2 regions of the Paracoccus marcusii genome follow, and region 2 is predicted to be linked to the other one. Evidence: riboswitches for the same ligand, from Rfam matches in the RefSeq annotation. Region 2 holds a riboswitch; the other holds the start of a gene.

Region 1 (14,639 bases), 810 kb from region 2:
ATAGACGTCCTCGACCGTGCCGATCGGTTCGTCCGCATGCGGATAGTCCTGCGCCTGCACCGTGCCGGGCAGGGCCAGGCACAGGCCTCCCAGGGTCAGCAGGAACCGCGTCCGGTAAAGCGGCCTCAGGGTCATGACATCCTCCCATCCGTTTCGATCCATGAAAGGGCAGTTTTGCAGCATGTGCAAGGCTGGTCATGTCCAAAAGAGGGGCCGTCAGGTTGGCCGATCGGCGCTGGAACGGTTGCGGCGCGTGCTGGCGCGGGGGATCAGCTGAAACCCCAGGTCGACCGCATGGCCGCGGGGCGCAGTCTGTCCGGCCAGGCGCGCGCGGATCAGGCGGATCGCCTGAGCGCCCATCGCCCGTCGATCGGTGGCGACCGAGGTGATGGGCGGTTCGGCCGCGGACATCATCTCGTGGTCGTTGAACCCGCAGATGCCAAGGCGGGAGGGCACCGCGATGTTGCGACGACGCGCCTCGAACAGGACGCCAAGCGCCAGATCGTCGTTGTTGCACAGGACCGCATCCGTCTGCGGCAAGCGCGCCATCAGGTCTGCGAACAACCGGCACCCCAGGCTGACCGAGGACGGCTCGGGTGTGGTGACGACGGGATCGTCGCCCCCCAGCCCGGCGGCCTCCAGGCAGGCGCGGAACCCTGCCAGGCGGCGCTGGCTGCGCGGGTCCATCTGAGCACCCAGAAAGGCCGGCGCGCGGTATCCCTGCGCCAGCAGATGCTCGGCGGCGGCCCGTGCCCCGTCGAAATGCGACAGGCCGACGGCCAGGTCGATGGGGTCGGGGCCGACCTCCATGATCTGCACGACCGGGCATTCCGCCCCGGCCAGCAGGGCGCGGGCGGCGGGGGATTGATCGTGGCCCGCGACGATCAATCCGGCCGGGCGCTGTGACAGGAACACGCGGATCAGCTGCTCCTCGGTCAGGGGGGAATAGCGCGTGGTGCCCAGTTGCACGATCAGCGGGCTGCCCTGCAGACCTTCGTCGATGCCGCGCATCACGTCGGCGAACACGTTGTTGCTGACCGACGGGATGATGACCCCCACGATATCGGTGCGCCCCGATGCCAGCGCGCGCGCCGCAGGGTTCGGCACATAGCCCAGTTCGCGGATCGCCCGGTCTATCCGGTCGCGGGCCAGCGGCGACACCTTGGACGGGTCCCGCAGCGCGCGCGACACGGTGATAGGGCTGACATCGGCGGCCAGCGCCACATCAGACAGGGTGATCCGCGAGGTTTTGTTCATGACGCGCGCAGATTACGCCATCGCCGCGCAAAGAAAAGGGGCTTGACCGATGACAGCGCTGTCATCCATGATTGCGCTGTCATCGGGAGGAGACATCATGGACGCGCGGCCGATTCTGGTCATGGGCATCTGCGGCACGGGCAAGTCGACCGTGGCCCGTGGCATCGCCGACCGCATCGGCGGCAGCTTCATCGAGGCGGACCTGTATCACGACGAATCCAGCGTGGCGCGCATGCGGGCTGGGCTGCCTTTGACCGACGACATGCGGTGGGGCTGGCTGGACCGCCTGGCGGCGGCGACGCGTGCGACGCCCCATCGCGCCGTTCTGGCCTGCTCGGGGCTCAGCCAGGCGCATCGTGACCGGCTGCGGGCCGGGGCAGGGGCGATGGACATCGTGTTCCTGCACGGCGACCGCGACCTGATCGCGGCGCGCATGGCGGCACGGCGCGACCACTACATGCCCGCCAGCCTGATCGACAGCCAGCTGGCCGCGCTGCAGCCCCCCGATCCCGCCGCCGAAGGCGCGCTGTGGATCGACGTGGCGCTGCCGCCCGACCAGATCATCGACCGCGCGGTGGCGGCCCTGTCCGACCCGCGCCCAGTTTCAACCGGAGGAGAGACACCATGACCAAGATGACCCGTTTCCTGATGTCGGCCAGCGCCGCGATGGCCTTGGCCGCGCCCGCCATGGCCCAGGATCACAGCTTCCGTTTCCAGTCGTCCGACCCGTCGGGCAACCCGAACTTCGTCCTCCAGCAGGGCTGGGCCGCGGATGTCGCGGAAAAGTCCGGGGGCCGCATCGCCATCGACCTGCTGCCGGTCGAATCCATCGTCGCCCATAACGAAACCCAGGATGCGATCGCCACGGGCATCCTGGACGGTCACGTGACCGACCTGTCGTATTTCTCGGGACGCGATCCGGCCTTCGGTCTGATGGGCAACCCGGTCGGCGCTTGGTCCGACCCCGAGCAGATGCTGGATTTTGTCGAGAACGGCGGCGGAGCGGAGCTGCTGAACCAGATCATGAACCCCTATGGCCTGCAGTTCATCGGCGCCACCACGCCGGGCCTGGAGGCGCTGGTCAGCGCCGTGCCGTTAAACGGGGTCGATGATCTGGCCGGCGTCAAGATCCGCGCGCCCGAAGGCCTGGTCCAGTCGGTCTTTGCCGCCGCCGGCGCATCGCCCGTTAACCTGCCCGGCTCCGAGGTGTTCACATCGCTGGACAAGAAGGTCATCGACGCGGCCGATTACAGCGTCTTTTCGACCAACCAGGCCCAGGGCCTGAACGAGGTCGCGCCCCATCCGGTCTATCCCGGCTTCCACTCCATGCCCCTGGTCGAGATCTCGATGAACAAGGAGAAATGGGACGCATTGCCCGAGGACCTGCAGCAGGTCATGACGCAGTCGGTGCGCGATTTCGCCCGCGTCCAAGTCGCAGCCCTGGCCGAGGCCGACGCGGCCGCCGTGGCGGAGGCAGAGGCCGGCGGGACGATCACCGTCCACGACTGGTCCGACGAGGAGCGCACCAAGTTCCGCGGCATCGCGATGGGCGAATGGGAAAAGGTCGCCGGACAGTCGCCCGCGGCGCAGCAGGTCTATGACGCGCTGACCGCGTACCTGACCGAAAAGGGCCTGGTGCAGTAAGCGCCGCAGGATCGGGCGTTCGCGCCCGGTCCCTTCCAGGGAGGAGGACATGATGGACGCATCCGAAGCCATTCCGCGCGAGGAACACGAGGCCGTGCCCCAGTCGGGGCGCCTGGGTCGCGTGATCGACCGTCTGGCGATCATCCCGGCCCTGGGCCTGGTGGTCGCCATGCTGATCCTGATCCAGGAGGTCGTGCTGCGTTACGTGTTCGGCCGCCCGACGAACTGGGCGCACGAGACGACGGTGTTCCTCTGCGCGATCTCGTTCGTCTACGGGGGCTTGCTGTGCACCGCGCGCGACCGGCACATCCGGGTCGTCTTGGTCTATGACCTGCTGCCGCCAGCCGCGCGGCGCGTGGCCGACATCCTCATCTCGGCAATCTGCGGCCTATCCTCCGGCGCCTTCGCCTGGGCGGCCTGGCAGATGGTCAAGCGGTCCGCCTGGCGGCCCGACGGCAGCTTTCACCTCGAGACCTCGGGCTCGGCCTGGAACCCGGCCTATCCGGGCATGCTCAAGGTTCTGCTGATGGTGGCGCTGGCGATCATGGCCCTGCAATTCGCCATCCTGACCGTCAACTATGCCCGCGGGCACAAGGGAGCCCGCTGATGGAGATCTTCGGTTCGCTGCAATCCCTGGGGATCGAGGCCGGGACGGGCCTTCTGTTCGCGCTGCTGCTGCTTTTGCTGCTGACGGGCATCCCGCTGGCCTTCGTGACGCTGCTGGTCACGCTGATCTTTGCCCTGGGGTGGTTCGGCCCGAACGTCGTGCCGCTGATCACCAGCCGCGTCTATACCTTCGTGTCCAGCTTCGTCTTCGTTTCGGTGCCGATGTTCGTGCTGATGGCCGCGATCCTGGACCGCAGCGGCATCGCCCGCGACCTGTTCGAGGCGATGCGCCTGGTCGGCGGCCGCATCCGCGGCGGCGTGGCGGTCCAGACGATCTTCGTGGCCGTCATCCTGGCCGCCATGTCCGGCATCATCGGAGGAGAGGTCGTGCTGCTGGGCCTGATCGCGCTGCCCCAGATGCTGGCCCAGGGCTATGACCGCAAGCTGGCCATCGGGGTCGTCTGCGCGGGCGGCAGCCTGGGGACCATGGTGCCGCCCTCGATCGTGCTGATCATCTATGGCCTGACCGCGAACGTCTCGATCGGCGACCTGTTCACGGCCGCCTTCGTGCCGGGCTTCATGCTGGCGCTGCTCTATGTGGCCTATGTGCTGATCCGTGCCTGGCTGACGCCGGGCGACGTGCCCCCGGCCGTCACCGCCCGCGTCCCGCGGGACGAAAAGCTGCGCCTGCTCAAGGGCCTGTTCCTGCCGATCCTGGTCGTGATCATGGTGCTGGGCTCCATCTATGGCGGCATCGCATCCGTGACCGAGGCCAGCGCCGTGGGCGTGGCGGGCGTGCTGATCTCGACCGTGATCCGCGGCGAATTCACCTGGGGCCTGCTGCGCGGCGCGGCCATGCAGACGCTGCAGACGGTCGGCATGATCGTCTGGATCGGCATCGGCGCATCCGCCCTGGTGGGCGTCTTCAACCTGATGGGCGGCATCAACTTCGTGTCGGAACTGATCACCGGCATCAGCGACAACCCGACGATCATCATCCTGTTCATGATGGCGATCCTGTTCGTGCTGGGCATGTTCCTGGACTGGGTCGGCATCGCGCTGCTGACCATGCCGATCTTCGTGCCGATCATCGTCAGCCTGGGATACGACCCCGTCTGGTTCGGCGTGCTGTTCGCGATGAACATGCAGGTCAGCTTCCTGTCGCCGCCCTTCGGGCCCGCCGCCTTCTACCTGAAGTCGGTGACCCCGCCGGACATCTCGCTGGGAGAAATCTTCCGCGCCCTGCTGCCCTTCATAGGGTTGCAGATCCTGGCGGTGGGCCTGCTGATCCTGTTCCCGGCCCTGGCGATCTACTGATCGCCTGCCGTGGATCGGGGGGCATGCCGGATGCGGCGTGCCCCCTTTTCGTTCGGGGACGGGAATGTTGCACCGGCAGGCGAATTGACGGACAATCGGGGTCCGTCACCCAAGGCTGACCCACCATGCATGACCCCGAACCCGTCCCCCGCCCGGACCTGTTCACGAACAAGGACCATGACGCCTGGCTGGAGCAGTTCCTGTTCCTGCGATACACCCTTCACATGCCGGCCGAACGCATCGCCCAGATTGACTATGGTCTTGACCCCGACCATCCCGACGCCCCAATCGCAGGCCTGTTCTGGGGCAGCCAGATCGAGCGGGACTATCCCCGGCTGGACCTTCGCCACCTGTGGCGAAAGAGGCCCGGCAAGATTTGAAGCCCTCCGGTGTCAGGCGCCGGATCGCCCTGCATCCGACCCCCCATCCATGCCTGGCAGGAAGGACTGCGACCAACTCCTTCCCCCGCAGGGCGCCAGCGCGTTCGACCTGCGGCGCACCGGTCGCCGGGATCAGGCTGGCATAAGCTGCGGGTGTCGCAGTGCGTCGGCCGTGGCGGCCGGGTCGGCTGCGGGCTGCTTGCCGCGGCGGTTGACTTTGTCCCCACCCGGCGGCATTTCCGTCCGTGATGGTTCCCGTGCCGGCCAAGGCCCCGGCAGGGTGAAAAGGGAACGTGGTGAGGTGTAGCCATCAGGCGCCGAATCCGCGACTGCCCCCGCAACTGTAAGCGGTAGCCGACCCCATGATGCCACTGGCGCCCCCTGCGCCGGGAAGGCGGGGAAGGCCGCGATCCGCAAGTCAGGAGACCTGCCATCATGACTTGAACCAACCCGGGCGGGGTGCCCCGGAGAAAGACCGCATGCGCCGATCCACGGCCTTCGTCCGACGCGACCGCGAAGGTGGGTGGGACCCCGGTGACGCCGCTGCGCCTTTTTCAGCCCCGTCCTTCGTTTCATGAAGGACGACCATGACGACCAGAATCTTCCTGACGACCGCGGTGGCGCTGGGCTTGGGCCAGGCGGCCCTTGCCGCGCCGACCGACTATCCGCTGGTGATCGACAATTGTGGGCACCGTGTGACCATCCCCGCGCGTCCCGACAACGTCGTATCGATCGGCCAGTCCACGACCGAGATCCTGTATGCGCTGGGCCAGGCGGACCGGATGGCCGGGACCGCGCTGTGGTTCACCCCGGTGCTGCCCGCCTTTGCAGAGGATGACGCCACGGTGGACCGCATCAGCGACGACACGCCCAGCTTTGAATCGGTGGTGAACCGGCGCCCCGGCTTTGTGCCGACGATGTTCGCCTGGATGATTGGGGACCATGGAGCGGTCGGCACGCGCCGACAGTTCGCCGATCTGGGCATTCCGGCCTATGTCATGCCCACGGACTGCCAGGGCAAGGACAACAGCGTGGGCATGGACGGCACCCGCCTTGCGCCCTTCGAGATCGCGACGCTGTGGGACGGCATCGACCAGATCGCGCGGGTCATGGACGCGCAGGACGCGGGCCGGGCGCTGATCGCCGACCTGCAGGCCCGAGAGGCGGCGGTCGTGGAGCGCGCGCGGGCGATGGACCTGCCGGATGCGTCCGCGGCGGTCTGGTTCTCCTCGGCCGATCTGGCGCTGGACCCCTACATGGCGGGCGGGATGGGCGTCCCGGCCTGGATGATGGACCGCCTTGGCCTGCGCAACGTCGTGACCTCGGACGAGGAATGGCCCGCCGTGGGGTGGGAGACGATCGCCCGTGCCGACCCCTCGGTGCTGGTGATTGCGCGCATGGACCGCCGCCGCTTTCCCGCCGACGATGTCGAGGCAAAGCTGCGCTTTCTGAAAACGGACCCGGTCACGCGCCGGATGACCGCCGTGCGCCGGGATCGCATCGTCATCCTGGACGCCGAGGCGCTGCATCCCGGCATCCGCATGATCGACGGGCTGGAGGCCTTGGCGGCGGGCATGGACGGGCTGTCCGAATGACCGCCGATGTCGGGGTGCCGACCGTCCGCCGCCCCTTGGCCCCGGTCTGGCTGTGGGTGTCGCTGCTGATCGTGGCGGCCCCCCTGGCCGGCACCGCCCTGGGGGAAACGCCGATCCCCCTCTCGACGGTCTGGCAGGCGCTGGCCAACCAGATGCTGGGTGCGGGCTATCCGCTGGACCCGATCGATCAGGGTATCGTCTGGGCTTATCGCCTGCCGCGCGCGCTGGTGGCGGGGGCCTGCGGAGCGGGGCTGGCGATCTCGGGGCTGGTCCTGCAGACGCTGTTGCGCAACGCACTGGCCGACCCCTATCTGCTGGGCATCTCGGCCGGGGCGTCTACGGGGGCCGTGACGGTCGCGGTGGCGGGGATCGGCGCGGGGTTCGTGCCGATGTCGGCGGGCGCTTTGCTGGGCGCGATCGCGGCCTTTGCGCTGGTGGTGGGGTTGGCGCGCCTGTCGGGTGGCGGTCCGGGCGCGCGGGGTGCCGCGCAGATCGTGCTGGCAGGCATCGCCGGGTCGCAGCTGTTCAACGCCCTGACCAGCTTCATCATCGCGCGGTCGGCCAGCGCGGAACAGGCGCGCGGCATCATGTTCTGGCTGCTGGGCAACCTGTCGGGCGTCCGGTGGAACGATGTCGGCCTGTCGGTGGTCGCCGCCGTGACCGTCCTTGGCGCGGCCGCATGGCATATCCGCGCGCTGGACGCCTTTGCCTTCGGCACGGAATCGGCGGCGTCCCTGGGCGTGCCGGTCCGGCGCGTTCAGGCCGTGCTGATCCTGGCGACCGCCATGGCCACGGCGGTCATGGTGTCGGTCACCGGTGCGATCGGTTTTGTCGGGCTGGTCGTCCCGCATGCGGCACGGTTCCTGGTGGGCACGCGCCACGCACGGCTGGTGCCGGTGTCGGCGCTGATCGGCATGGTCTTCCTGATCGCCGCGGACGTGATCGCGCGGATGCTGGTGCCCGGCCAGACCCTGCCCATCGGCGTCGTGACCGCGCTGGTCGGGGCGCCGGCCTTTGCGGTGATCCTGATCCGCGGGCGGTCCGCGTCATGATGCTGACCGCGCGTGATCTGACCCGCCGCCTGCGCGGGCACGCCCTGGTGGCCGGCGTCACCCTGGACATCCGCCCCGCAGAGATGCTGGGCCTGATCGGCCCGAACGGGTCGGGCAAGTCGACGCTGCTGCGGATGCTGGCCGGGCTGGTCCGCCCCGACGGCGGCCAGGTCGCGCTGGATGGCAAGCCGCTGCGCGCGATGCCCGCGCGCCAGGTCGCCCGTCACATCGCCCTGGTCGCCCAAAGCGCCGATACGTCGGACCGCATCACGGTCCGCGACGCCGTGGCCTTGGGGCGCACCCCCTGGCTGGACGCCATGCGGCCCTGGTCCCCGGCGGACGAGGCGCATGTGACGCAGGCGCTGGCGCGGGTCGACCTGGCGCACCTGGCGGGGCGCGACTGGTCGACCCTGTCGGGGGGCGAACGCCAGCGCGCCCATATCGCCCGCGCGCTGGCACAGGCGCCGCGGATCCTGCTGTTGGACGAGCCGACGAACCACCTGGACATCCGTCATCAGCTGGCGATCCTGGATCTGGTGGGCGGCCTGGGCCTGACCACGGTGATCGCCCTGCATGACCTGAACCAGGCGATGCGCTGTGACAGGCTGGCGGTGATGCAGGCCGGTCGGCTGGTGGCCCTGGGCCCGCCAGACCGTATCCTGACCGCGGACCTGCTGGCGCGCGTCTTTCAGGTGCGGGCAAGCACGCTGACCGATCCACAGGACGGCAGCCGCGTGATGCGGTTTCATCCGGTCGTCTGATGCAATGAGAGGGATTGGAGCGGGTGACGGGAATCGAACCCGTGTCTCTAGCTTGGAAGGCTAGGGTCTTACCATTACACAACACCCGCGCGGGGATCGGTATAGTCCGCCCGCGCGGCAGGTTCAAGCGGTCGCGTCACCGTCGTTGCGCAAAGAACCGCCGCAGCAGGTCGCGCGATTCCGGCGCAGCCAGGCCGTCATAGACCTCGGGGCGGTGATGGCACTGCGCGTGCCGGAACACCTGCGCGCCATGGGCGACGCCCCCCATGCGCGGGTCCGACGCGCCGTAATACAGCCGGGCGATCCGCGCGGCCGAGATGGCCGCCGCGCACATCGGGCAGGGCTCCAGCGTGACCCACAGGTCGTGACCGGGCAGGCGTTCGGACCCCAGGGCCGCGCAGGCGGCGCGGATCGCCAGGATCTCGGCATGGGCGGTCGGGTCGGACAGTTCGCGCGTGCGGTTGCCCGCGGCGGCCACCACGCGGCCCTGCGGGTCGGTCACGACGGCGCCCACCGGCACCTCTCCGCGCAGGGCGGCGTCACGGGCTTGGGACAGGGCAAGCGCCATATGGGTGGTGAAGGGGACCATGACCGTCTTGTCGCAATCCCCCGCGTGGCGCGCAAGCCGGGGAAAGAAACGCTTCCCACACGGCCCGCTTGGGCGTATGCACCCCTCTTTGCCCCGCAGCGATGCGAAGGAGACGCGCATGACCGACGATCAGATTCCCGACCGCAAGGCCCCCCAGGTCGCCCCCCGCACCGAAGCCGACCGCATCGCCAAGGTGATGGCGCGCGCCGGTGTCGCCAGCAGGCGCGAGGCCGAGCGGATGATCATCGAGGGCCGTGTCAGCGTGAACGGCAAGAAGATCGACAGTCCCGCCCTGGACGTTCTGCCCACCGACCGGATCACCGTCGACGGCAAGAAGCTGGAGGAGCCGCAGGAGACGCGGCTGTGGTTGTATTACAAGCCCCTGGGCCTGATCACGTCGGAAAACGACGAACTGGGCCGCCAGACCGTGTTCGACGCGCTGCCGCGCGACATGCCGCGGGTGATGACCGTGGGGCGTCTTGACCTGAACTCCGAGGGTCTGCTGCTGCTGACGAACGACGGAGAGCTGAAGCGGCGGCTGGAGCTGCCAGCGACGGGCTGGCTGCGCCGGTACCGGGTGCGGGTGAACGGCACGCCTTCGGACATGACCTTCGACCCGCTGCGCCGCGGCGTCACCATTGAGGGAGAGGATTTCGCCCCCATGGAGATCAAGCTGGACAGCCAGCAGGGCGCGAACGCCTGGATCAGCGTGGGTATCCGCGAGGGCAAGAATCGCGAGATCCGCCGCGCGATGGCTCATGTCGGCCTGCAGGTGAACCGCCTGATCCGCATCGGCTATGGTCCGTTCAAGCTGACCGGCATGGACAAGAACCAGGTGACCGAGGTCAAGCGCAAGGTCCTGCGCGACCAGCTGGGCGGCCTGCTGACCGGAGAGGTCGAGGACAAGCCGCGCGAGATGCGCCCCCGCGGGGCCGCCGGTGAACGCGCCGCCCGGTCCGATGGCGGCGATGCCGGCCCGCGCCGCTTCGGCCCCAAGCCGGGCTTTGACGGCAAGCCCGCCGGCCGCGGCTTTGGCGACCGTCCGCGCGACGGTCAGTCCGACCGCCCGGCCCGCAGCTGGGGTGCCAAGCCCGCGGGCACCGACGGCGCACGCCCGCGCTTTGGCGCGCGCGACGATTCGGCTGGCGGTTTCGGCGACCGCCCCCGGCCCGCAGGCGACAAGCCGCGCTGGAAGAAATCCGGCCCCGGCGAAGGGGGCGGCCGCATGTCCGGTCAGGGCGACGATGCCCGCCCCGCGCGCTTTGCCGGCAAGCCCGGAGAGGCGCGCAAGCCCTTTGGCGGCCCGCGCCCCGATGGCAAGCCCCGCGCCGATGGCGACCGCAAGCCCTATGGCGCACGGCGCGGCGAAGGTGGCGAAGGCCGCAAGCCGTTCGGCGGCCCGCGCCCGGAAGGGAAGCCCTTCGGCAAGCCCCGCGCCGATGGCGACCGCAAGCCCTATGGCGCACCGCGCGGCGAGGGTGGCGAAGGCCGCAAGCCACTCGGGGGTCCGCGCCCTGAGGGCAAGCCTTTCGGCAAGCCCCGCGCCGATGGCGACCGCAAGCCCTATGGCGCACCGCGCGGCGAAGGTGGCGAAGGCCGCAAGCCGTTCGGCGGTCCGCGCCCTGAGGGCAAGCCTTTCGGCAAACCCCGTGCCGATGGCGACCGCAAGCCCTATGGCGCTGCGCGTGGCGAAGGGGCCGAGGGTCGCAAACCGTTCGGCGGTCCGCGTGGTGATGCGGGCGGCAAGTTTCAGGGCAAGCCGCGGCCGGGCGGGGCCAAGCCGTTCGGCGCTCCGCGCGGAGATCGCCCGCAGGGTGGTGGCCGCCCCGGCGGCAAGCCCCGCGGCTGACAGGCGACAGCACGCATGACGAAAGGGCCGCCCCGTAGGGCGGCCCTTTTGCCAAGGTCGGTCGATTATTTCGTCAGGATCAGCTTGCCCGCGCGGGTGATCCGCAACTGATAGACCTGCTCGTCCAGGACGATCAGCGCCTGGTTGCCGCCCTGCGTGAGGGCGGTGGCGTCATGCTGCGGCATCCGGGCCAGGATGGCGGTGCCGGGACGGGTGAAATCGGCGGGGCGCGTTGCGGTCATGGTCAGCCTCATGCTGGGACAGTGATGATGCCCCAATGCTGACAAATTCGTTCAGGTTTGTCAAAGTAAAATAGTCAGGATTCTTCACGATCAGATTTCGATCCGCTGACAGGTGGTCTGGACCGCCGCGAAGGCGGCCCGGACGTGCGATCACTGGTCGGCAAGGCAATCGACGATGGTGTCGGCCATCTGGGTCAGCAGAACCTCGTACTGGCCCGCGCCCGGGGACAGCGTGCCGCCCTCAGGGCTCAGTTCGCCGCCGGTGCGGATATCGCTGCCCTCGGTCACGGTGGTGATCAGGCCGGCATCATGGGCATATTCCGGAAAGGCGCAGACGGCTCCGGAATCAGCGATCTGGGTGCGGATCTGGTCGATGCGCGCCGCGGACGGGGTCGAGGCGTCCCCAAGCGACACGGCGATCGCAGGCTGCAAGCCAAAGTGATCTGTGAAATGGCCATAGGCGTCGTGGAACACGACGAACCGGTCCTGCGCATGCGGGGCAAGGCGTTCGCGCAACGTGTCGTCCAAAGCGGCGATGCGTTCGGCCGCCGCATCCGCGTTGGCGCGATAGGTGGCGGCGTTCTGGGGGTCCTGCTCGGACAGCGTCGCGACGATGGCGTCAAGCCAGGGTGCCGCGTTGGCGGGGTTCAGCCAGGCATGAGGATCGGTGCCGGCATGGACATGATCATGCCCCGCATGGTCCCCGTGGTCGTGGTCGTGGTCGTGGTCGTGGTCGTGGTCGTGGTCGTGGTCGTGGTCGTGGTCGTGGTCGTGGTCGTGGTCGTGGTCGTCCCCGTGGTCGTGGTCGGCATGATCGCCGTGATCGTGACCGGCGTGATCCGCGTGGTCGTCATGCCCCGCATGGTCGCCATGGTCCGCGTCACCCTCTGACGCTGCACCGGCATAGTCGCGCAGGGCGACGCCCTCGACCTCCAGCAGGCGCAGCTGCGTGGCCCCCGACAGGGTGTCCGACGCCCGCGACAGCCAGGGCGTCAGCTCGGGTCCCATCCAGATCACCACATCGGCACCCTGCAGCGCCTGGGCGTCCGACGGGCGCATCTGGTAATGATGCGCGCTGGCCCCCTGGGGCAGCAGGACGCGCACCTCGGCCAGATCGCCCATGACCTCCTGGACCAGGGCGCCGGTGGGGACCAGATCGGTGACGACCTGCGGGGCGGCCAGGGCAGGGGCGGCGGTCAGTGACAGGATGGCGGCAAGGGATGCAGGGCTGCGCATCGGGATCTCCTTTACAGGGCGGGTTTGTTGCGATGGCAGGGTTCTGTGTGTTACAGGGTAACAAGTCAACCGCATTGTAATAAAGTAACGCATCGCTGCGTGAAGGACCCCCGTGCCAGACCACGACCACGACCATGTCATCGCCGCGACCTTTGCGCCGCATGACCACCGCGAATGCGCGCACCGTGCGCTGGACGAGGCTGCGGCCCGGCTGGCCGAGCAGGGCGCGCGCCTGACCCCCGTCCGCCGCCGCACGCTGGAGATCCTGCTGGAGAGCCACCGCGCGATGGGCGCCTATGAGGTGCTGGACCGCCTGGCGACCGAAGGGTTCGGCCGCCAGCCCCCCGTCGCCTATCGCGCGCTGGAGTTTCTGGTCACGCACGGGCTGGCCCACCGCCTGCAGCGGCTGAACGCCTTTGCGGCCTGCCTGCACCCGGGGCACGACCATCATCCGGCCTTCCTGATCTGCCGCAGTTGCGACAAGGTCGCAGAGGCCGCCGCCGCCCCGATCCGCGATGCGCTGACCGCGGTCGCGGCCCAGGGCGGGTTCCGCGTCGAACGCGCCACGATCGAGGCGCTGGGCCTCTGCGCCACCTGTGCCGCCGAAGGCGTCGCATGACCCCGCTGATCGAATCCCGTGCGCTGACGATCCATCGCCCCGGCACGACCGAACCGGTGCTGGCGCAGGTCGATTTCCGCATCCGCCCCGCCGAGATCGTGACCGTCGTCGGCCCGAACGGGTCGGGCAAGTCGTCGCTGATCCGGGCGCTGCTGGGGCACATGCCGCTGGCCTCGGGCGCGGTGACGCGCCGGCAGGGGCTGCGCATCGGCTATGTCCCGCAGCGGGTTCAGCTGGACACGGCAATTCCGATGACCGTGCGCCGGTTCCTGTCGCTGCCCGTGCGCGTGTCCGACGACCAGGCCGAGGATGCTCTGGTCCGCACCGGCGTTCCGGGCCTTGGTGCGCGGCAACTGACCCAGCTGTCGGGCGGCCAGTTCCAGCGGGTGCTGCTGGCGCGGGCCTTGCTGGCGGACCCGCATCTGCTGGTCCTGGACGAACCCACGCAGGGGCTGGATCAGCCGGGCATCGTGGCCTTCTATCAGCTGATCGAGGAGGTGCGCCGGCAGACCGGCGCGGCCGTGCTGATGGTCAGCCACGATCTGCTGGTGGTCATGCGGTCGTCGGACCGGGTGGTCTGCCTGAACGGGCATGTCTGCTGCGAGGGCACGCCCCAGCATGTCAGCACCGCCCCCGAATACCGCGCCCTGTTCGGCGCCGGGGCCGAGGGCACGCTGGCGCTGTACCAGCACCGCCACGACCACGACCACGACCTGACGCCGCATGTCCACGGGCCGGGATGCGGCCATGACCACGCCGACCGGGCGCAGGGGTGACCACCGATGCTTGACGATTTCTTCATGCGCGCCGTTCTGGCGGGGTTGGGGCTGGCCCTGGTGGCGGGACCGCTGGGCAGTTTCGTGGTCTGGCGGCGGATGGCCTATTTCGGCGATTCGACCGCCCATGCCGCCATCCTGGGCGTCGCGATGGCGCTGGCCTTCGAGGTGTCGATCTATGCCGGGACACTTGCGGTTGCGGTGGCGATGGCCTGCCTCGTGTCGGCGCTGGTGACGCGGGGGCAGGCGATGGACACGATCCTGGGCGTGCTGTCGCATTCCGCGCTGGCCGTGGGCCTGGTCGCGATCAGCTTCGTGCCTGCCGCGCGGTCCGATCTGTCCAGCTATCTGTTCGGCGACATCCTGGCGGTGGGCCGTGCCGACCTGGTTTTGATCTGGACGGGCGCGGCGCTGGTTCTGGCGGTCCTGGCCCTGCGTTGGCAACGGCTTGTGACCAGCAGCCTGAACGAGGAGCTGGCCATGGCCGCGGGGATCGACCCGCGGGTCGAGCGCCTGGTCCTGTCGCTGGCGCTGGCCGTGGTGGTCGCGCTGGCGATTCGAGTGGTGGGCTCGCTCCTCATCTCGGCGATGCTGATCGTGCCGGCGGCGGCGGCCCGCACATGGGCCCGGACCCCCGAGCGGATGGCCGCCGGCGCCGCCCTGATCGCCGCCGCATCCGTCATCCTGGGGTTGTGGGCCAGTTTGCGACTCGACAC
Region 2 (14,639 bases):
TGCATGCCGGACAGGAACGTCTCTCCGTCAAATCCGACCAGGTTGTCGCCGCCGTCATCGTTCAGCACCACCCGTCCCCCGACCTCCAGCGGCTGGCCCTGGCCGTCGACCAGCCCGATCAGCGCCTCGCGCGTGCTGGTCTGCACGCCGAAGGTGACCGTCGCCCCCGACCGGTGGGCCGGGCGGACGACCCGCTGCGTGGCATCGGCGGCCGCATCCAGCGGCAGCCCAAGCGGGTCGATGGAGATCGCGTTGCCCTCGTAGGCGCGCAGGTCGGGAACCAGGATGCGGCCCGACCGCCCGGTGCGGCCGACGGTGCGATTTTCGGCGCTGACCTCGACCCCGGGGGCGCCGGCATCGACGACGGCAAAGGCGTCCTGGACCGGGCGCGATAGGAAGACGCCGCCGCCCGACGCGACGATGGCACCGTCGACCCGCAGGCCCACGGCCTGGGCGCCCGACTGGCTGCGCGCCGCGACCTCGACCCGACCCAGCTGGTTCTCGTATCCCGCATCGGCCCGGATCGAGCGCCCGTCCCCCTGGTCCGCCTGCACCCGCCAGTTCCAGCGCGGAATGTCGCCCGCGCTTTGACCGCTGATCTGCGCATAGTGACGCCATCCGCCCTGGCGGCGTTCGGACTGCATCCCGGCATAATGCCGGGTTCCCAGGGGGATCTGCAGCTGGACCCCCGCGGTCGTGTCGCGCCGCGATCCGCGCAGCGATGTCGCGCTCAGCGTCACGCTGCTGTCGCCCCACAGCCTCCGGCTGAAGGACAGGCCCAGGGCGGTTTCGCGTGCGACCGAACCGGGCGCACGGATGTCGGAAAGAAACAGGCTGGCGCCGCTGCCGATCCGGCTGTCCAGCGGCATCGCCAGGCTGACCTGGGCGATCTGGCGGGGAAAGTCGTATCGGTCGGTGCGCGCGCCCCGCGGGGTGGCCGACACGGCGGCGACGTCATCGAACCGCCCCTGGGTCCGCATCAGGCGGCCTGACAGGGCGGCGGACCCGATCGACAGGCTGGTCGACAGATCCAGCAGCGCGCCGCTGCCCCTGTCGGACCGGCTGTCGGCCAGGCCAAGGCTGGCCGTGCCCAGATGGCCGATCCGGACCACCGCCCCCGCCCCCGCCATCTGCAGGCCGCGCCCCCCTTCGGCATGGGCCGACAGGGTCAGCGCGTCGGTCACGCCATAGCGCAGCGTGCCCACGCCGAAGATGTCGTCGCCATAGCGATCGCCTGGCGTACCGATGCCCAGCCTGGGCCGCCCCACGGACAGCGCGAAATCGGCAAGCCCCGGTTTCAGCAGCAGGTCCGACATCAGGAAGGGCAGATCGACTTGCGTCTCGCGGCCCGTCACGTCGCGCACGACGACGCGCGCCACCCCCGACCCCCCGCTCAAGGGCAGGTCGCGGATGCTGAACGGGCCGGCGGGCACCTCGGCGGAATAGGCCCGTATCGAATCCGAGAAGACCTCGACCGTCGAGGGCAGGGCGGCACTGCCCTCGAACCCGGCCAGCGGGATCGTGACCAGATCGGGCTGCAGGCCGAAATTGCGCTCGACCATGGCGCCGCCCATGCGGACCGGCCTGGCCCAGGAGGGACCGCGTGACGCGATGTCCCCGACCTGGACCTGCATCGCGCGCCCGGGGAACGAACTGCGCCAGCTGGTCTCCAGCCGTCGGTACCGATGCGATCCGTCCCCGTCCGGCGCGACGACGAATGCGTGGTTCAGCACCCCCAAGGGCATGAACAGCCGCCCGTCGACACTGCCCGAGACCAGCTGGCCGCCGGCTCCCGCATCGCCGCGCCAGGTCTCGACGTTCAGCCCATAGTTCAGCACCACGCCATAGCCCTGATCGACCGCGGGTCCGGCATCGTTGCCGGGCGGGGTGTCCTCTGCCAGGGTACCGGCGTCAAGTTCGTGGGGCGCTGCGATGTCGGGCGGGACGATGAAGCGGATCGTCTGGTCGGGCGCGACCAGGCGCCAGCCAAGGCCGGGGATCTGGTCCAGCCTGACCTCTCCGGTCACGGCATCACCGGCCAGGATGCCGCTGGTGCGCAGGTCCTCGGCATCCGCGCTGAGGACGCCGTCGCCCATGTCGGTGAAGCGGGCGATCAGGTTCCTGGGCTGGCCGTTCACGAACACCTCCAGGTACAGGTCCTGCCCCGCCTCGGGTGGCGGGATGTCCTGGGCCCCCGCCGGTCCGCAGCACAGCGACGCAAGGACGGTCATGACCAGCCACCCTCGGCCGATGCGCTCAGCGCATGGGGACATCGACGTCCAGCGCCCCCAGGTTGGTCGCAGCCGACAGCCGCGCCGAACCGCCCATCTGCCCCGCCGGCGCGATCGGCCATTCCATCGACGATCCGCCCAGCACGTATCCCAGCAGGCCGGGATGGCGCACCGTTGCGCCGTTCGGCGCGCTCAGCGTGACGTCGGCGATGCGCAGGCGGCTGTCCCCGGTGTTCTGGGCCACCAGATGGGTCGCGCCCCCCGATCGGCGCAGCGACCAGCGGACATCGGCGGATCGTACCCCGGCATCGGCAAAGAACACCGGGATGCGCAGTTCGGTGGCAAAGGCCACGGCGCCCGCCTGTCTGCGCGACTGGTCGGGGATCTCGTTCAGGACGACGCGATAGGCCTCTTCTCCGCTGACCGGGGTGCGCGCGACGCGGACGACGCGGATCGTCTGCGTCGCGCCGGGTGCAAGCTGGATCGCGGGCGGGCTGACCACGACATCCGCGCTGCGTTCCAGGCTGTCCTGGGCGCCGGGCTGCAGCCAGCGGAAGACGCGCGACTGGACGGTGATCGGCTGGCTGCCGTCGTTGCGCAGGGTCAGGGTGGTCGCCGCCCCGCTTTACGAGAACGGCGTGCTGCGTCCGACGCGGACGCCAGTCTTCGACCGCGTCGTCGAGCAGGCGCGGCGGATATTCTCCTGCCAAGCCAGCCTGCTGACGATCATCGACGAGGCGAACGACCGCCAGTTCTTCAAGGCCGAGGCGGGCCTGATGCTGACCGCGGACGAGGATCGCGTCACGTCGCTGGCTTATTCCTTCTGCCGGATCGTCGTCGCGAATTCCGCGCCGCTGGTCATCGCGGATGCCCGGATCGACCCGCGGTTCAGCAGGCATCTGGCAATCGGCAGGTTCGGCGTGGTCGCCTATCTGGGCGTGCCGGTCAAGGATGAGACGGGCAGGGCCATCGCCGCCCTCTGCGTCGCCGAAAGCAGGCCGCGGGACTGGACGTCGGCCAATGTCGAGGTGCTGCAGGCTTTCGCGGAGGGTGTCTCGACTCAGATCAAGACGATGGTCCTGTCCGAACGGATGCGGACCGCCATCGGTCAGGAACCAGGCGGCGCCTCGGCCCTGCCACAGCCGGCCAGCGCGGTCCTGACCTATCACCATGCCCCCGACGGGACCGAGACGATCGACGCGGCGACCGCGGAGACGCAGCAGATCTGGGGCATCCCGGCCGCCGAATTCATTGCGCGGTTCGGCGATGTCTTCGCCTTTTGCATGGTCGAGGATTACCCGCTGGCCCGCGCATCGTTCGGAAACTCTGCCGCCGGGATGATCCCATGGCACCATCGCTGGCGCATCCGTCTGCCTGACGGTCAGGTCAAGTGGCTGGAGGGGCATGGGCTTCCCGCATCCGGTCGGAACGGCGGGCTGACATGGGACTGCACGATCAACGACGCGACCCGCCTGACATCCTGACGTCCCGCGCGCCGGTCACGCTGCATCGTCGCGGGCCAGCAGATAGCAATCCATGATCCAGCCATGCGCGGCCCGGGCGGCGGCGCGTGCCGCCTCGATCCGCGGTCCGGCCTCGGTCAAGGGGCCCGCCTCCAGCAGTTGTTCGGGCATGCCCAGATAGGCGCCCCACCAGATCCGCAGGCCCTGCGGGGGCAGCGTCGCAAAGGCGCAGGTGCCGTCCAGCATCACCACGACCCGGTCGGCGTCATTGGGAAAGCCCGCGTCGCGCAGCCGCCGCCCGGTGGTGATCCGCACCTCGGATCCCAGGGCGTTCAGCGGAATGGCATGGGCCGCGCACAGGGCCTGGATCGCGGTGATGCCCGGGATCACCCGTGCGCGCCAGTCCAGACGCGCGGCAATGCGCAGGCTGCTGTCATAGAGCGACGGGTCGCCCCAGACCAGCATCGCCACCGTCCCGCCCTGCGGCAGCGCCGCCGCGACGGCCCCCGCCCAGGCTTGCGCGATGGCATCATGCCATCGGTCGACGGCCTCCAGATAGGGCAGGTTTGCATCGCGCACCGGCAGGTCGATCTGGGCCACGGCGCCGCCGGGGCGGTGGCGGTCCAGCATCGCGCGGCGCAGATGGGCCAGATCCTCCTTCCCGGCGCCCTTGCGGGGGATCAGGACCAGATCGGCCTCCTGCAGGGCGCGGACGCCCTGCAGGGTCAGGTGGTCGGGATGGCCCGTGCCGGCCCCGATCAGCACCAGATCGATCATGCGTAGAGCCGTGGCGTCACCAGCCCGCTGCCGCGCAGGCCGCGGGCCGCCTTGGCGCCCGCCAGCACGGCCAGATCGACCAGCGGCTCGACCACGATGACCAGCAGATAGGCCGCGCCGAAGGACAGGACCCCCGCCGTCGCACCGGCGCCCTGACCATAGAACGCCCAGAACGCGACCCAGGCCACGATGCCCCCCTGATAGGTCGCCGACAGCGCCAGCGCCTGGCCATAGCGCAGGTCCACATAGGCCGTTCCCGGCGCGATCACCCGCCCCGCCACCGCCTGCAGCGCGAACAGCGGCACCAGCAGTGTGGTCACGTTCATCCCGTATTGCGGCAGATCGAACGGCGCGAAGAACAGTCCCTGGATCAGCAGGCCCAGGGCCAGCCCGATCGCCGCCGGCGCCGCGCCCAGGATCAGGAATAGTGTCGATCCCAGGATCAGGTGCACCTCGGACACGCCCACGGGCGCGGTGGGCAGGACCTGGAAGAACACGAAGGTCGCGGCCGTCGCCAGCGCCCCGCGCGCCGCCAGCGATGCCCCGCCCTGCGCGCGCAGGGCCTGGTCCGCCAGCCTCAGCGCGTAAAGCCCGGCCGTGGCGGCCGTGGCATAGCCCAGTATCAGCTTGGCGCCGGTGACGACGCCCTCTTCGATATGCATGTCATCCTCCTGTGGCCGTCCACCCGACGGCATGGGGTTGCCTGACATGGCCGGTTTCCTGGCTTGCGGGTCCGGGCGCGGCGTCGGCCTTCCCGGATCGCTCCAGTGGCATGGGTGACGCGCGCTCTCCGCATACAGTCGCGGGGGCGGCCGGGGCTTCGGGTGCCGCGATTGGGTCCACCCTTCCCCGTTCCCGATGAAGCCCGGCGTTTCACGCCTGACGGGCACCATTCAGAGGGTCAGATAGACGGGATCGCAGGGCCTGCGTCAAGTCGCGGCCGGGGCGATCAGGTGAAAGAACGTGCCGGTCACATGCCCGCCCTCGGACATCGTCCGATGGCTGCCGGTTTCCTCCACCGCGGCGCCGGTCGCGTCGGTCACGCGCGCCAAGGGCGCATCGGGCTGGGACAGGATCGAGGCATAGTGGAATTCATGCCCCCGCAGCGCCGTGCGACCCAATCCCGGCAGGGCGGTCAGCGGATCGGCGCGGCGGTATCCCAGATGCATGCGGCGTTTGGCATAGCTGGTCTGCAATCCCAGAAGCCCCAACATCTGGTGTCGCTTTCCATCGGCATCCACCAGGCCTGCCCCAAGCGCCATGTAACCGCCACATTCCCCATGCACCGGACGCGTGCCCGCAAAGCGGTGCATGGCCGTGCGGAACCCGTCGCAGGCGGCCAGCCGGGGCGCGTGCAGCTCCGGGTATCCGCCCGGCAGCCAGCAGCAGTCGGCGCTGTCATCCGGCCCCTCATCCGCCAGCGGAGAGAAGGGCAGGATCGTGGCCCCCGCCCGCCGCCACGCCTCCAGCACATGCGGATAGACGAAGCTGAAGGCCGCATCGCGGGCCAGCGCGATCCGCCCGCCGGGGGGCGTCAGCGGTCGGGGCGCAGGCGCCTCGGGCAGGACGCGATGGGCGGCGGCCGCGATGATCGCCTCCAGGTCGCAATGCGCCGCGATGAAATCGCCCGCATGGTCCAGGATGGCTTGCAGGCCCGCCGTCTCCTCGGCCTGGATCAGGCCCAGATGGCGCTCGGGCAGGGTGATGTTGCCCTGACGCGGCAGGCTGCCCAGCACGCGGATGCCGGCCTGATCCATCCCCTCGCGGATCAGCCGGTCATGGCGCGGCGAGGCCACGCGATTCAGCACCACCCCCGCAAAGGGCAGGTCGGGGCGCAGCGTGGCAAAGCCCCGCGCCGTGGCCGCCGCCGACTGTGCCTGCCCGCTGACATCCAGGATCAGCACCACCGGCCAGCCCATCATCTGGGCGATCTCGGCGCTGGAGCCGATGCCGGTCTCTCCCTTCGTCGCGACCCCGTCGAACAGGCCCATCGACCCCTCGGCCAAGACCAGATCGGCGTTCGCCTGGCCGGTCGCATGAGCGATCAGGCGCCCCGGCTCCATCGCCCAGGCATCCAGGTTGAAGCTGGCCCGCCCCGAGGCCGCCAAGTGAAACCCCGGATCGATGTAGTCGGGCCCCGACTTGAAGGGCTGCACCACCAGCCCGCGCCTGCGCAAAGCGGTCAGCAGGCCCAGCACCAGCATCGTCTTGCCGGTCCCCGATGCGGGGGCCGAGATCATCAGGCCCGGCGTCAGGGGGCGCGTCATTCCGGGAACCTAGGCGCGTCGCCCACCGGGCGATAGCGACGGTCGTAATCGGCGGCGTAAAGGCGGCTGTCCTCGAACCCCTCGCCCGCCAGCGCGGGCCCGACCAGGATCAGCGCGGTGCGGTCGATGCCCTGTGCGTCCACGGTGGCCAAGGTCGCGCGGATCACCCGCTGGTCGGGCCAGCTGGCCCGCCAAACCACCGCCACCGGGCAATCGGGGCCGTAATGCGGGGTCAGATCGGCCACCACCCGATCCAGCGCGTGGATCGACAGGTGGATCGCCAGCGTCGCCCCGGTCGCGGCAAAGGCCGCCAGCGTCTCGCCCTCGGGCATGGTCGAGGCGCGCCCCGGCGTGCGGGTCAGCACCACGGATTGCGCGAGGCCCGGCAGGGTCAGTTCGGTCTGCAGCGCGGCGGCGGCGGCGGCGAAGGACGGCACGCCCGGCGTCACGTCGAAGGGGATGTCCAGCGCCCGCAGGCGGCGGATCTGCTCCGCCATCGCGGACCAGACCGACAGGTCGCCCGAATGCAGCCGAGCCACGTCCTGGCCCGCCGCGTGGGCCGTGGCGATCTCCTCCATGATCTGGTCCAGCGACAGCGGCGCGGTGTTCACGATGCGCGCGCCATGCGGGCAATGGGAGAGCAGCGCGGCAGGGACAAGCGACCCTGCGTATAGGCAGACCGGGCAGGCCGCGATCAGGTCGCGGCCGCGCAGGGTGATCAGGTCGGGCGCGCCGGGGCCTGCGCCGATGAAATGGACGGTCATGGAACCTCTGCGATGGCGATGGTGACGGGGCCGAAGGTCCGGCGTGGATGGGTCAGGCGGCCGCCCGCCCCGATGGCGGCGGCCTCGGCCACCGATCCAGTGCCGAAGGCGGCCAGGATGCGGGCGGATTGCGTGGGCGTGGCGATGCCCGCCACCGCGACCAGATGCAGCGGCAGGCCGCGGGCCTGTGCCAGCGGGCGCAGTTCGGGCGCGCGTTCGGGGATGCTGGCCAGCGCGTCGGCCCCGCCTGCGGCCTCCAGCGCGGCCAGCAGGGCGGTCAGGGGGGTGCCCGTGCGGCAGCCTATTCCGGCGATGCGCATGTCACGCTCCATTGCACGATCGGGCGGGCGGGGCTCCAGCCGCGCATCCGGCCCAGGGGGGCAGCCTCGGCGATGTCGATGCGCAGCAGGTGGCCGCCGTGATCGGCGTGCCAGCGGGTCAGCAGCGATTCCGTCTCCAGCGTCACGGCATTGGCGACCAGCCGCGCGCCGGGGGGCAGGCGGGTCCACAGCGCCTCAAGCAGCGCCTGTGACGCGCCGCCGCCGACAAAGACCGCATCGGGGGCTCCGGGTGGCAGCATGTCCGGCGCCGCGCCGTGAATGGCGGTGATACGATGCGTGACCCCGAAGGCGTCCAGATTGTCGCGGATATGCGCGATGCGGTCCGCGCGCGGCTCGACCGTCACGGCGCGGCCCCCCGCCAGCGCCCATTCTACCGCGACCGATCCCGAACCGCCGCCGATATCCCACAGCACCTCGCCCGGCCGCGGGGCCAGGGCCGCAAGGGTCAGCGCGCGGATGGGCGATTTGGTGATCTGCCCGTCATGGGCAAACAGCCTATCCGCCCGCCCCGGCACCGCAGGCAGGCCGAAGCCGCGCGGCAGATCCGCCCCGTCGATGGCCACCGCCACCGGCGCCGCGCAGGTCAGCGCGAACCCATCGGCGCGCGTGCTGCGCACCTGTTCCGATGGCCCGCCAAGACGCTCCAGCACCGTCAGCCGCGCGGTCCCCGCGCCCGCGGCGACCAGCCAATCGGCCAGCGCGGCGGGCGCGTCGCCGTCGCGCAGCGTCGCGATCATGCGGCAGCCGCGCACCAGATGCGGGCGCAGCCGGGCGAACGGGGCGGCATGCAGGCCGAGGGTCACCACCTCCTCCAGCCGCCAGCCAAGGCGCGATGCGGCCAGCGACAGCACCCCCGGCGCGGGCAGGGCGCGCCATTCGTGGCGCTCCAGCACGGCGGCGATGCCGCCCCCCGCGCCGCACCAGAACGGATCGCCCGAGACCAGCGCCGCCACGCGCCGCCCGCGCAGCTCTAGCAGCGGCGCCAGGTCGAAGGGCACCGGCCAGGCCCGCCCCCGCGCGCCCACGCCCGCCAGGGTCAGGTGGCGCGGGCCGCCAAAGACGATCTCGGCTGCCGCCAGCGCGCGCAGGCTTGCGCCGGGCAGGCCGTCCGGTCCATCTTCGGTGATCCCGATGATCGTCAGCCAAGGGTCAGACATGCGACGCATCCTGCTGCTGGGCGGCACGACTGAGGCCAGCCGCTTGGCCGCCCTTCTGGCCCGCGCCGGTGTCGCGGCGGTCTTCTCCTATGCCGGACGGACCGAGGCGCCCATCGCCCAGCCCCTGCCCACGCGGATCGGCGGCTTTGGCGGGGCCGATGGTTTGGCGCGCTATCTGCGGGACCAGGATATCGGCGCGGTGGTCGATGCGACCCATCCCTTTGCCGCGCAGATCAGCCGCAATGCGGATGCCGCCTGCCGCGCGGGCGGCGTGCCCATGCTGATGCTGCGCCGCCCCGCCTGGCCCGTTGATCCCGGCTGGAGCCGCGTCCCCGACATCGCGGGCGCGGTCGCGACCTTGCCCCGCGTGCCCACCGGCGTGTTCCTGGCCATCGGCAAGCAGACCCTGGCGCCCTTTGCCGCCCTGCCGCATCGCTGGCTGCTGCGGCTGGTCGATGCGCCGGATGCACCCCCCTTGCCCGGCGCGCAGGTCGTGCTGGCCCGCGGCCCCTTCACGGCCGAGGGCGACCGGGCGCTGATGGCCGCGCATGGCATCACCCATCTGGTCGCCAAGAACAGCGGCGGTGCGGGGGCCCGGGCCAAGCTGGACGCGGCGCGTGATCTGGGCGTTCGGGTCGTGCTGATCGACCGGCCCACAGCACCCGACCGGCCGCAGGTCGCCACGCCGGAACAGGCGCTGGACTGGCTGCATCAGACCGCCCCCCGCGGGGTATAGACCCACCGGCCCACGCGCCGCGTGGCGCGGTTGCCGACCAGCACGACGGTGCGCATGTCGGCCATCTCGGGCGTGGCCTCGGCCAGCGTGACCACGCGCAGCGCCTCGTCCGGCGTGGTCACGGCGCGGGCAAAGATCATCAGGCGTCCGGGTTCGCATTCCTCGCGCAGCACCTCCAGCACGCGGGCAAAGCCTGCGGGCCGACTGGCCGAGCGCGGGTTGTAGAAGGCCATCGCGAAATCGCCCCGCGCCGCGTGGCGCAGGCGGAGTTCGATCAGCGCCATGGGCTTGAGGTTGTCCGACAGGTTGATGGCGCAGAAATCATGGCCCAAGGGCGCGCCCGCCCGCGCCGCCGCCGCCAGCATCGCGGTGATGCCGGGCAGGATGCGGATGTCAGGATCGCTGCCCTCACCCTCCAGCGCCTCGAACAGGGCGGAAGCCATGGCGAAGACGCCCGGATCGCCGGAGGAGACGATCACCACCCGCCCGCCCTGCGCCGCCAGCGACAGCGCATGGCGGGCGCGGTCCAGCTCCACCCGGTTGTCACTGGCATGCAGTGTCAGGCCGGGCCGCGCCGCCACCCGCGCGACATAGGGGATGTAGCCGATCACGTCCGTCGCCTGATCCAGCGCGGCGGCGACTTCGGGCGTCACCATGGCGTCCGACCCCGGCCCCAGCCCTGCGACGGTGATCCAGCCGCTCATTCCGCCACCCGCGCCATGGGGCGCCGCCCGTGGCCATGAACCAGCAGGATCGCGAAATAGGGGCAGTCGTCATCGGCCACCTCGCGCAGCGGCTGGATGCGCTGGCCGGGCATGGTGCCGCGTTCGATCAGCCAGGCGTCGGCCAGACGCCCGGATGCCGCCAGCGCGCGGCGCAGCTTGGGCAGGTTGCGGCCGGTCTTCATCACCACCAGCGCGTCGCTGCCCTGCATGTGGCGGATCAGGTCCGCCTCGGGCAGGGTGCCCATCAGCACGGTCAGCACGTCGTCGCCCCATGTCATCGGCTGGCCCACCGCGTTCCAGCAGCCGACCATGCCGGGAATGCCGGGGATCACCTCGACCTCGACCAGACCGGCCAGACGCACCTGCAGATGCATGAAGCTGCCATAGAGGAACGGATCGCCCTCGCACAGGACCACCACGTCGTCGGTCTGGGCCAGCTGCGCCAGACGCGCGGCCCAGAGGTCATAGAACCCCGCCAGCGCGTCGTTGTAGTCAGGATGATCGAAGGGGATCTCGGTCGTGACAGGGTATTCCATCGGATATTCGACCGCATCGGCGGTCAGCATGCCTTGGACGATGCGCCGCGCCTGACCGGGCCTGCCGGGCTTCCTGAAATAGGCGACGTGGCGCGCGGCGCGCACCGCCCGGTCGGCCCGGACCGAGATCAGGTCCGGGTCGCCCGGCCCCAGACCTGCGCAGATGATGCGTCCCATCATTCCCTCCGGCTGGCCAGCGCGTTGATCGCGGCGACGGTGATGGCCGACCCGCCCAGCCTGCCGCGGACGACGACCGACGGCGCGGACGGCGCGGCCATCAGCGCGTCCTTCGACTCCGCCGCGCCGACAAAGCCCACGGGGCAGCCGATGATTGCGGCGGGGCGGGGGTAGGCGGGGTCCTCCAGCATGTTCAGCAGGTGAAACAGCGCGGTGGGCGCATTGCCGATGGCCACGACCGCGCCCGCCAGATGCGGCCGCCACAGCTCCAGCGCGGCGGCGCTGCGAGTGTTGCCCATGTCGCGCGCCATGTCCGGCACACGCGGGTCGCGCAGGGTGCATATCACCGCATTGTCCGCGGGCAGGCGGGCGCGGGTCACGCCCTCGCTGACCATATGCGCGTCGCAGAGAATCGGCGCGCCGGCTGCCAGCGCCGCGCGGGCGGCGGTCGCCATGCCGGGGGTGAAGGCCACGTCGCGTTCCAGCCCCACCAGGCCCGCGGCATGGATCATGCGGACGACGACGGGTTCCTCGTCCGCGTCGAAACGCGCCAGATCGGCCTCGGCCCGGATGGTGGCGAAGGACTGGCGATAGATCGCGGCGCCGTCCCTTTCGTAGTCATGGGGCATCACAGAACCTTCGGCAGTTGATCGGGGTGCAGGCCGCGCAGGGCGGCGGGGTCATGGGCGCGGCCATGGCGGATCAGGTCGAACCCCTCGGGCGTCGCGGTCAGGGTGAGGTCGGCGGCACGCGGCCAGCCGCAGCCCTTGGCACAGCCGCTGACATGCAGCACCGCATCCGGCGGGATCAGCGGCGCCAGCGCCCGCGCCAAGGGGCGCGTCGCGGCACGTCCCTGCGGGCAGGCGGGCGCGCCGGGACAGGCGCGCAGACGGTTGCGCGGATCGCGGGGGTCCAGGATCAGCCCCTCCAGCGCGGGCAGGTGTCGGACCCCCTCGACCAGCAGCATCCGCCACGGCGTCAGGCGCAGCGGTGCCAGGCGCCCAAGGCGGCGCAGTGTGTCGGGGGTGATCTGGCCGAATTCCAGCGCGACCAGTAGGCCTTCCGGATGCGGACCCGGTTGCGCCGGCGCGGCGGGTCGGGGGGCGGGCAGGGTGGCGCCGGGGGGCTGCACCCGCGCGGTCAATGCGGCCATGCGGCCCCGCCCGTCGGGCGCGCCGCCCTGATCCAGGAACCAGCGGGCCAGCGCCAGCGCGTCCTGCGGCCCGTGATAGGGTGCGGCGCGGTCCATGCCATCGGCGCGGAGCGTCGGGCCTGCCTCGATGCGGATATCGGCGGGGTCGCGGGTCAGCACCGGCGCGGGACCGGTATCGACCGCAAAACCGAACTTGGCGGGCAGGGCCAGGTCGCTGGCCGCCAGCGCCGCCGCCAGATCGGCGGCCAGCGCATCGGCGGCGGCATCCGCAAAGGGCGTGACCAGGATGTTGCGGCGCGTCTCCGTAGCGATGTCGGGGTCGATCAGCCCATGCGGGCGCAGCGCCGCGATCAGCGGCGCATAGGTCGCGGGCGTGACGCCGCGCAGCTGCAGGTTGGCGCGGCCCGTCAGCTCGATCACGCCGTTGCCATGGGTCTGGGCGGCATCGGCGATGGCTTGGGCCTGGGCTGCGTCCAGACGCCCGCCGGGGGGGCGGATACGTACCACCCACCCGTCGCCGGACTCCATCGGCTGCAGCGCGCCGGGGCACCAGCCGCGGATCATGACAGCCCCGCCGCGATGGAGTTGCGCCGCGTGACCCACAGACCGGCATCGTGCAGCCGCTGGAACAGGTCGCGCATCGCGGCCAGGGCGGCGGGGTTCGCGTCCTGCATGAAGGCGACGATCTCGGGGCGGCCCAAGGTCGCCTGATGATAAAGGTCGAACAGATGCGCGGGCACCGCGCCCGCCAGATGGGCAAAGGCCGCCATGTGGTCCAGCGTCGCCGCGATCTCGGCCGCGCCCCGGTATCCATGTGCGGTCATCGCATCGGCCCAGGCCGGATCGGTGGCACGCGAGCGGGTGGTGCGGGCAATCTCCTCGGTCAGGGTCCGGGCGCGGGGGCGGTCGGGTTGCGTGGCGTCCAGATGGTACAGCGCGGGCGCATCCGCCCCGATCCGTGCCATGGCGGCGGCAAAGCCCCCTTCATGCGCGGCATAATCGGCGGCCAGCAGCAGGTCGGTTTCCGGCAGGTCCTGAGCATGAACGAAACTGTCGGTCACAGCCAGCCGTGCCTCCAGCGCGTCGCGGGCCTCATGGCTGGCGCCATCCGCGCCGATGGCCCAGCTGGAGGCCGCGATCCAGGCCTCTCCCGCGGCCTGACGCGCGGCATCGGTGAATTCCGTGGGCGCGGTGCCCATGCCCAGCCCGTATTGCCCGGGCTGCGGGCCAAAGACCCGCGCGCCCCCGGCATAGGGGTTCTGATCCGCCGCTTCGTCCCGCGCAGCCAGCGTCGCGGCCCCGGTCTGGAACAGCTGCGCCAGCACCGGGAACACGTCACGGAACAGGCCCGACACGCGCAACGTCACGTCGATGCGGGGGCGGCCCAGCAGGGCCAGCGGCAGGACCTCGACCCCCGAGACGCGGCCCGATCCGGCATCCCAGACCGGCTTCAGCCCGGCCAGATGCAGGGCCATGGCGAATTCCTCGCCCGCGGTGCGCATGGTCGCGCTGCCCCAGAGATCCACGACCAGCCCGCGCGGCCAGTCGCCGTGATCCTGCAGGTGGCGGCGCAGCAGCTCCTCGGCCAGCTTCACCCCCTGCGCATGGGCGGAGGGCGTGGGCACGGCACGCGGGTCCACGCTGAACAGGTTGCGCCCGGTGGGCATCACGTCCGACCTCCCCCGATTGGGCGAACCCGACGGCCCCGGCGCAACGAACCGCCCGGCCAGCGCGGCCATCAGCCCGTCGCGTTCGGCCTGGCCACAGGCGCCGCTGCCCCAGACATGCAGCCCCTCTCCGTACTGGCTTTCCTTGATGTCGCAGACGAACCGGTCGATGCGGGTGATGGCCTCGGCGGCGCTGGCGTGCGGCGGGATGCCCAGATCGGCTTCGACCCCCAGGGCGCGCGCCTCGTCCCGGATCGCGGCGATCAGGCGGTCGCGGCGCGCCGGGTCCAGCCCGTCGGCGGTGGAATATTCGTCCAAGCTGCGCTCCAGCCCCGCCATGCCAGGGGGCAGAGCGGCGTCCCGCATGGGGGGCGGCATATGGCCGAGCGTCACCGCCCCGATGCGGCGTTTCGCCTGCGCGGCTTCGCCCGGATCGTTGACGATGAAGGGATAGATCACCGGCATCGCCCCCAGCAGCGCCGCAGGCCAGCAATCGCCCGACAGCGCCACCGCCTTGCCCGGCAGCCATTCCAGCGTGCCATGCGCGCCCATGTGGACCAGCGCCCGCGCGCCCTGCTGCGCCAGCCACAGATAGAAGGCCACATAGGCATGGCGCGGCACGCGCGTCAGGTCGTGATAGCTGTC

What was found. A riboswitch is a leader RNA that binds a small molecule or an ion and turns the genes downstream of it on or off. The one in region 2 is predicted to bind cobalamin.
Region 1: linked by a shared signal. The riboswitch ahead of PRL19_RS01420 (ABC transporter substrate-binding protein) and the one ahead of PRL19_RS05365 (energy-coupling factor ABC transporter permease) in region 2 are both predicted to bind cobalamin.

Annotation. Positions count from the first base shown of each region.
Region 1 is NZ_CP117466.1:287,615-302,253, reverse strand. Features, by position in the region: gene PRL19_RS01455 (serine hydrolase domain-containing protein) at 1-135, opposite strand, end outside; gene gntR (HTH-type transcriptional regulator GntR) at 217-1,257, opposite strand; gene PRL19_RS01445 (gluconokinase) at 1,355-1,885, shown strand; gene PRL19_RS01440 (TRAP transporter substrate-binding protein) at 1,882-2,901, shown strand; gene PRL19_RS01435 (TRAP transporter small permease subunit) at 2,951-3,508, shown strand; gene PRL19_RS01430 (TRAP transporter large permease) at 3,508-4,824, shown strand; gene PRL19_RS01425 (hypothetical protein) at 4,950-5,204, shown strand; cobalamin riboswitch at 5,437-5,653, shown strand; gene PRL19_RS01420 (ABC transporter substrate-binding protein) at 5,792-6,799, shown strand; gene PRL19_RS01415 (FecCD family ABC transporter permease) at 6,796-7,851, shown strand; gene PRL19_RS01410 (ABC transporter ATP-binding protein) at 7,848-8,612, shown strand; tRNA gene PRL19_RS01405 (tRNA-Gly) at 8,628-8,701, opposite strand; gene PRL19_RS01400 (nucleoside deaminase) at 8,749-9,201, opposite strand; gene PRL19_RS01395 (pseudouridine synthase) at 9,320-11,050, shown strand; gene hemP (hemin uptake protein HemP) at 11,116-11,292, opposite strand; gene PRL19_RS01385 (zinc ABC transporter substrate-binding protein) at 11,443-12,528, opposite strand; gene PRL19_RS01380 (Fur family transcriptional regulator) at 12,641-13,147, shown strand; gene PRL19_RS15710 (metal ABC transporter ATP-binding protein) at 13,144-13,923, shown strand; gene PRL19_RS01370 (metal ABC transporter permease) at 13,930-14,639, shown strand, end outside.
Region 2 is NZ_CP117466.1:1,094,541-1,109,179, forward strand. Features, by position in the region: gene PRL19_RS05345 (fimbria/pilus outer membrane usher protein) at 1-2,231, opposite strand, end outside; gene PRL19_RS05350 (fimbrial biogenesis chaperone) at 2,257-2,838, opposite strand; gene PRL19_RS05355 (GAF domain-containing protein) at 2,840-3,715, shown strand; gene cobF (precorrin-6A synthase (deacetylating)) at 3,731-4,471, opposite strand; gene PRL19_RS05365 (energy-coupling factor ABC transporter permease) at 4,468-5,133, opposite strand; cobalamin riboswitch at 5,165-5,380, opposite strand; gene PRL19_RS05370 (cobyrinic acid a,c-diamide synthase CobB) at 5,401-6,738, opposite strand; gene cobM (precorrin-4 C(11)-methyltransferase) at 6,735-7,502, opposite strand; gene PRL19_RS05380 (cobalamin biosynthesis protein) at 7,499-7,822, opposite strand; gene cbiE (precorrin-6y C5,15-methyltransferase (decarboxylating) subunit CbiE) at 7,804-9,000, opposite strand; gene PRL19_RS05390 (cobalt-precorrin-6A reductase) at 8,999-9,736, shown strand; gene cobJ (precorrin-3B C(17)-methyltransferase) at 9,712-10,440, opposite strand; gene PRL19_RS05400 (precorrin-2 C(20)-methyltransferase) at 10,437-11,174, opposite strand; gene PRL19_RS05405 (precorrin-8X methylmutase) at 11,174-11,803, opposite strand; gene cobG (precorrin-3B synthase) at 11,803-12,891, opposite strand; gene cobN (cobaltochelatase subunit CobN) at 12,888-14,639, opposite strand, start outside.